Regions from separate parts of the Paraburkholderia sp. OAS925 genome, predicted to be linked through region 1. Evidence: predicted binding sites of a transcription regulator. Region 1 holds the regulator's gene; the other holds the start of a gene.
The links. Region 1 encodes FNR, which switches genes on or off when oxygen is low (the NO sensors DNR and NnrR bind a similar motif). Its sites were predicted from a motif close to TTGATNNNNATCAA; they were not measured.
Positions count from the first base shown of each region.

Region 1 (3,567 bases):
ATGCCGTGCAGATTGCCGGTCATGCGTTCGAGCGCGGTGAGAAGGCGGCCCACTTCATCGGTCGAATCGATGTGCAGATGATGCGTGAGATCGCCGGCCGCGACCGCTTCGGCGAGAACGACCGCGCGGTTGATCGGCCGCGTGATGGTGCGCGTGATGAAGATGCCGGTCGCGATCGCGATCACCGTGGCGAACAGCGCGAGCAGAATCATTTGCAGCTTCGCGTTGTGCGCTTCGGCGACGGCTTCGGCGACATCGCGCGCCATCCGGTCCGCCTGCACGTCGACCATCTTGTCGACGAGAACGTAATAAGCGTCCTGCAGCCGCGCCATGTCGCCCTGATAGACGTCGCGCGCGTCCTGCTGCTGGTTCTTGCTGACCAGATCGAAGAAGCTCTTCACGCTCACGCCGTAAGCCGAGCGCGCGTCGAACTGCTGCTTGAAGAGCGCCCGGGTTTCATCGCTCGTCAGGTGCTTTTCGAGCTCGGCGTAGGCTTGCGCGTTCGCTTTGCGGATCGCCGCGTAGTCGTCCATGTACTGCTTGGCTTTATCGGGCGACGTGGTCAGCAGCAGATTGCTCAGAATGCCGTTCGCCTTGTATCCGTTGCTCTTGATCTGATTGCTGAGCGCGATCAGCGTATAGCGATTGCTGACGATCTCATCCATCTTCGTGTTAGTCGACTCGAGATGCTCGATACCGACGACAGCCGTGCCGACCAGCAGCGCGACCATCAGCGCAAAGGCGGAGCCAAGACGAACCCCGATTTTCAAATTCGAAATCTTCATGTGTCTAATTCCTTCCCCAACCGCTCGATAAAAGTTGTCGCGAAGCGCGCGCAGTTCACCGCATTGCGGCACCGCCCCGCGCTTCGGCGTGAACACATCCGCCTCGTCTCAAGGCGGTTCACTCGATGACGCCGACATGGGCGCGTTGTAGTCCGCCCCTTTCTCGCTGCCGTCGCATTCTTCAGACAATATGACGACAAAAATTCCTAAACCTTGAGAGTGGTGTGCGCGAGAAAGAAAAAAATTCGCCAAACGTTTGCGAGTGCGCGGGAAAGTCGCTGGTAGACGCAAAACGTTGAGTAAGAGCTCGCGCGGGCGGGAAAGCGCATTCGGACGCTTCCGCGTTTGGAGGACGCGAGGCGCGGCGTTCTGACGTCGCTCAAGAGGCTTGAGCGCGGGAGCGCGTCATTTTGCCGCGAAACGGGGGACAGAGCCGGTGGGACAATCAATCATTACCTCCTGACATCGGCTCAGACATGTTGACCCCTACCGTTGTGATTCCCGCCCCGCCTTCGGCCCCGACTTCCGCCCCGAGTTCGGCCCCGGCTTCCGCAGTTCCGGGCGGCTCCGCCGTCACCTCGCCCGCACCGCGAGCCAGCCGCCGGGCGACGCCGCGTGCCGCCACGCGCACGCCCACCCGCAGCGCCGCGCGCTGCTCGAGCTGCTCGATGCGGCAGTTGTGCATGCCGCAAGGCTTGTCGAACGACGAACTCTCGAAACTCGAAACGCTGATCTGCTCGGCGCGCTCCGTGCATCGCGGGGAAGCGCTGTACCGCAGCGGCGACCGTTTCGACAACATTTACGCAGTGCGCTCCGGCTCGATGAAAACCGTCATGGCGCACCGCGACGGGCGCGAACAGGTCACGGGCCTGCGGCTTGCCGGCGAAGCGCTCGGCCTCGACGGCATCAGCGAAGACCGGCACGCGTGCAGCGCGCTCGCGCTCGAGGACAGCACCGTGTGCATCGTCCCCTACACCGCGCTCAAGTCGCTGTGCCGCGAAATCGGCTCGATGCAGGAGCGCCTGCACAAGCTGCTCGGCGAGCAGATCGTGCGCGAAGCCGCCCAGATGATGGTGCTCGGCTCGCTGTCGGCGGACGAACGGGTCGCGGCCTTTCTGCTCGACGTGTCCGAGCGCAATGCGCAGCGCGGCTATTCGTCGGCGGAGTTCAATCTGCGAATGACGCGCGAGGACATGGGCAGCTACCTCGGCATGACGCTCGAAACCGTGAGCCGCACGCTGTCAAGATTTCAAAAGCGCGGCCTGATCGACACGCAAGGCAAGCACATTCGCATCGTCGATCTGGACGGCTTGCGGCAGGTCTAAACCCCGCGCACAGGGCCGGCCGCGGCCCTTTGCACGTTTTTCCGGCGGGTCTTTTGCCTTGGCATGGCAACTGCGAGCGGGTACAGTCTTTGTTTAGTCCGTCCCCCGCAAGGAGACCCGGCGAAATGAACCGCGATCCCCGCCCGCATCACCCGCTCGTTCAGCGTCTGATCGACGCGCGTCAAGTTACCGACGCTCTCTTCTCCATCGTCAAGCCCGAGTTTCTGTACGAAAGACCGATTCGCGAGCGGCATCGCATCGTGTTCTATATCGGTCACCTCGAAGCTTTCGACCGTAATCTGTTCGATCAGCGTCTGTTCGAACTGCCCGCTTTCGATCCGCAACTCGATCAGCTTTTCGCCTTCGGCATCGATCCGGTTGATGGCGGCTTTCCCACCGATCAACCAGGCGACTGGCCTTCGCTCCAGACCGTGCGCGAGTATGGCCTGCGCGCTCGCGAACAGATCGACCGCGAACTGCGGGCGCTGACCGATTCCGCGCGCGTCGATGCGTCGGAGCAATTGCTGAATGTCGCGATCGAGCATCGGCTGATGCATGCGGAGACGCTTGCGTACATGCTTCATCAATTGCCGCTCGCACAGAAAGTGACCGAGCTGCGCGAGCCTGTCGTGACCGGTCCGGGGCGCGCGAACGGCGCGTCGCCGATGGTCCGCGTGCCTGCGGGTTCGGCCACGCTCGGGATGCGGCGCGACGGCGGCCGCTTCGGCTGGGACAACGAGTTCGGCGAATTGCAAGTGGACGTGCCGGCCTTTGAGATCGACCGCTATATGGTGACGAACGGCGCGTTTCGCGAGTTCATCGACGCGGGCGGTTATCGCGAGCCGAAGTGGTGGTCGGAGCAGGACTGGGCGTGGAAGGAAGCCGAGGGCATCGAGCATCCGGCATGCTGGTCGCGGCGCAGCGTCAACAGCGAACGTAACGGGGAAGACAGCGGTGAAGGCAACGGCGTTCGCGACGAATGGACGTTGCGCACCATGTTCGACGACGTGCCCTTGCCGCTCGACTGGCCCGCGTACGTCAGCCACGCCGAGGCGAGCGCCTATGCGCGCTGGGCCGGCAAGGCGCTGCCCACCGAAGCGCAATGGCAACGCGCCGCACAGGGCGCGCCGCACGCGGGCTCGGGCAACTTCGATTTCCGTAGCTGGGACCCTCGGCCCGTCGACGCTTATCCGGAGAACGTGAGCGCATTCGGCGTGGAAGGCCAGTTCGGCAACGGCTGGGAATGGACGTCGACATTGTTCGACGGCTTGCCGGGGTTCGAGCCGTTTCCGTTCTATCTGGGCTACTCGGCCAATTTCTTCGACGGCAAGCATTACGTGCTGAAGGGCGGATCGGCGCGCACCGCGCAGTGCATGTTGCGGCCGACGTTTCGCAACTGGTTTCAGCCGCATTATCAGTACGTTTATGCGGGGTTCCGCTGCGTGAGCGCGTGACGA
Region 1 covers NZ_JBEUNO010000002.1:507,216-510,782, forward strand. Annotated here, with positions in the region: gene ABIE53_RS21090 (methyl-accepting chemotaxis protein) at 1-785, opposite strand, end outside; gene fnr (fumarate/nitrate reduction transcriptional regulator Fnr) at 1,262-2,110, shown strand; gene ABIE53_RS21100 (SUMF1/EgtB/PvdO family nonheme iron enzyme) at 2,236-3,564, shown strand.

Region 2 (3,567 bases), 2.0 Mb from region 1:
GTAATCGCGCGCCTCATGCCTCGCGGACCAGAAATCGAGCCACGACGCGCGCCTGGTCTCGTCGGTTCCGATCTCGCTGCGGCGAAGCAGATCGCCTTCGCTGATGATGCCGACGATGCTGCCGTCCGTATCCAGCACTGGCGCGCCGCTGATGCCGTTATCGACAAACATCTTGGCGACCTGACGAATGGTCATGTCGGGCGTGGCTGAGACAACGGTGTGGGTCATGACATCGGATGCGCGCATGGTAAGCCTCCTGAAGGTTGGGCGTTGAATCAAGGGGCAACGCGGCAAACCCCTGTGCTATTCAAGGTTAGGCGTGTGCGGCACCGTTCTGTTTGACGTGGATCATGTCGGCGAGGCTCGAATGCCGGCAGACGATTCAACGAGCCTTTACGCCACTTCGATGATGACCTTCAACGCATGCGATCGGGCCGCATCGCCGAAAGTCTCGTAGGCTTTCAGTACATCGTCGAGCTTGAAGCGATGCGTGATCAGGCTCGCGGCGTCGAGCCGGCCGGCGCGCACGGTCTTCAGCAGCATCGGCGTACTGACCGTATCGACGAGACGCGTCGTGATCGAGATGTTGCGATCCCACAGCGACTCCAGATGCAGATCCGCCTTCACGCCATGCACGCCCACGTTGGCGATGACGCCGCCAGGCGCCACCAGCGCCTGGCATAGCTCGAAAGTCTCGGGCACGCCCACGGCCTCGATCACGCAATCCGCGCCCGTTCCGGCGGTGAGCTTCATGACCTTTGCCACCGGATCGTCGACGCCGCTATCGACGCACGCCGTCGCCCCGAAGCGCGACGCCACTTCCAGACGGTAAGGGTCGCGGTCGATCATCACTATCTGCGCCGGCGAATAGAACTGCGCGGTAAGCAGCGACGCGAGCCCGATCGGCCCCGCGCCGACAATCGCCACCGTGCTTCCCGGTTCAACCTTGCCGTTCAGAACACCGCATTCAAAGCCGGTCGGCAGGATGTCGGAAAGCATCACTAGCGCCTCTTCATCCGCACCTTGGGGAATGCGGTACAGGCTTGTTTCGGCGTGAGGAATGCGCACGTATTCCGCTTGCGTGCCGTCGATCCTGTTGCCAAGAATCCATCCGCCCGTCGCGCAGTGCGAGTACATTCCGCGTCGGCAGTAGTCGCACTTGCCACACGACGAAATGCACGAGATGAGCACCGGGTCGCCCTCTTTCAGCGTGCTGACGGCAGCGCCAACCTGATAGACGATTCCCACTCCTTCATGGCCGAGAATGCGGCCGGGCTCGCAGGTGGGGACATCGCCCTTCAGGATATGCAGGTCGGTGCCGCAGATCGTCGTGCGTGTCACCTTGACGATGGCGTCGGTGGGCGACGCGAGTTGCGGCATCGGCCGCTCGTCGAGTGATTTTTGCCCGGCGCCGTGATAAACCAGTGCTTTCACGAGATGACTCCAATGATCAGAGAGACGAGCGGCCGGATTGTGTCAAAGCGGCGCCTCGCGCTTTGCGTCAGTGGGCTCGCGAACCAGCAGAACGGGGCACGTCGCATGGCGGACGAAACGCTCGGCAACGCTGCCGATCACCATGCGCCGCAATCCGCGCCGTCCGTGAGTGCCCATCACGACAAGGTCCGCGCCGCTCCACTGAACGAAGCGCAGCAACGTGCCGGCGATGTCTTCGGCGATGCCCCGCGTTTCCACGATCTCCGTGTCGCCCACGACGTCCATCTCGCGCATCTGTTTCTGTGCGCCATCGAGCAGCATGGTTCCGACCTGCCGCGCGGCGCCGCTCAGAAGATGCGGATCGCAAGCGCCTGCGTAGGTGAACGCCGCCGACTGATCGAGCACGTAGACGGCCGTCAACCTGCCGCGCGAGAGCTTCGTCAACTGAATCGCTTCGCTCAGCGCGCGCTTGGCTGCGTCGCTGCCGTCGAGTGCCACCACGATGTGTGCGTACATGTTTGCCTCCGCCCGATCTGCACGTTTCCGTCGACCGTTGCGGCAGCGAAAGCCACCTGGAGCAGCGAGTCGATGAGAGAATCATGAGCGCGTATCCGCATCTGACGATTGACCTGCGTCAATGAGGTCGCAGGGCCGCGCACGGTGCGCATCGTTTGATTTAGTGCAACGCTCACGACGAAACGATTGCCAACGGCTGGCGCGAAGGCGTGCCCGCCTATGGGCTCGTCAAAACGGGCATTGGCATATTGAATGGATTGATGATGAGGAGACAGCGTCAGAGCAGGGTCTGGCCGCTGGTGGTGGCAATGCTTGGGGGCAATGCTCGGAGCGCCGCTGATGTGAACAAGCGGCCGGTACGCAGTCTGGCGATCACGAGTTGCCGTCGCGTGCGGAATTGAGCAGCCACACGAAGCACGCAACGCCGCCGACCACACCGGCAATGCCATAACGAAAAAATGACGGCTCGTCGAACAGCAAGCCCCGGATCGACACCCCTATGCCCGCGAGCGCCACAAAAACGGCGATTGCTGAAAATAAGATCCTGCCGTCCGAGCTAGTCATGATGTCCTCCAACGCGATGATTAAAGTCGTAACGACATCATCGGTCAGAAGACGTGGGCGCTCTTGATCGAGGTCAAGCGTACGAGCCGCGATGGTGCGACGCATTGCGCTCTGTCTTCGACGGCTGCAAATTAACGGCTAAATCCAGGCGGATTCCCGCTCACAGAAATCCGCCGCGCCGCTTCAGAACGAATGGCGCATCCCGATACGCACATCAGCCTGCGTGCTGGTCGACGACGGCGTGAAGCTATAGCCGATCACCGCATTCACACCATCCGATGCGCGCAGATAATCGCCCGAGATGTACACGTCCGTACGTTTGGACAACAGGTAGTGAAGCCCGAGCGAGCCCTGATTCCAGTGGTTTCCTTCAAACCGCGTGTGCTGATAGCCACCGTAGAGCATCAACGCCGGCGTGAACGTATACGAAGCGCCGCCTTCATAAACCTGCATATGCGAGGTCTGACCAAGGCCCTTGATCGTCGTGTAAGTGAAGTTGCCGCTCAGCATCACATTGCCGATCGTATAAGCGGCGCCGATTGCAAACGCGCCCTGCCTGTCGACCGGAAATGAAGTCGAGGTATACAGATCTGTAACCGCGCCGGTTGCAGGATCGACGGAAACGGTCGGCCTGCCGAGGAAAGTATGCGTGCCGATCATCGCGTACGGATCGAACGCATAGATGCCGAACGGGTTGTTCAACTGCGTATAGGCGGCGCCCATGTTGAACGGACCGTGCTCATAGCGCGCGCCCACGCTCCATGCGCTTTTCTGATGGAAGTCGCCGGCCGTATTGCCGAACGAGTACATGCCGCCGAAAGAAAAGCCGGATATATCGGCGGAGAGAAATTTGATCGAGTTAGGCAGCCGGTCGCCGTTCATCCGGTCGAAGTCGCCCTGGTGAATCGCGTAACCGCTTGCCCACGCGGATATGTTGTACAGGTACGCGAATTCTTCGGTCATGTCGAGCTGGTTACCAAACGACAAGGTGCCCCAGTTGTTCTTCAGACCGACATACGCCTGGCGTCCGAACTCAGCGCCACCGAATCCAAG
Region 2 covers NZ_JBEUNO010000002.1:2,460,446-2,464,012, forward strand. Annotated here, with positions in the region: gene ABIE53_RS29765 (CBS domain-containing protein) at 1-246, opposite strand, end outside; gene ABIE53_RS29770 (zinc-dependent alcohol dehydrogenase family protein) at 394-1,434, opposite strand; gene ABIE53_RS29775 (universal stress protein) at 1,477-1,950, opposite strand; gene ABIE53_RS29780 (DUF2964 family protein) at 2,323-2,619, opposite strand; gene ABIE53_RS29785 (porin) at 2,698-3,567, opposite strand, start outside.
Region 2: a site for FNR is predicted at 2,059-2,072, ahead of ABIE53_RS29775 (universal stress protein). Genes of this name have one in related genera too.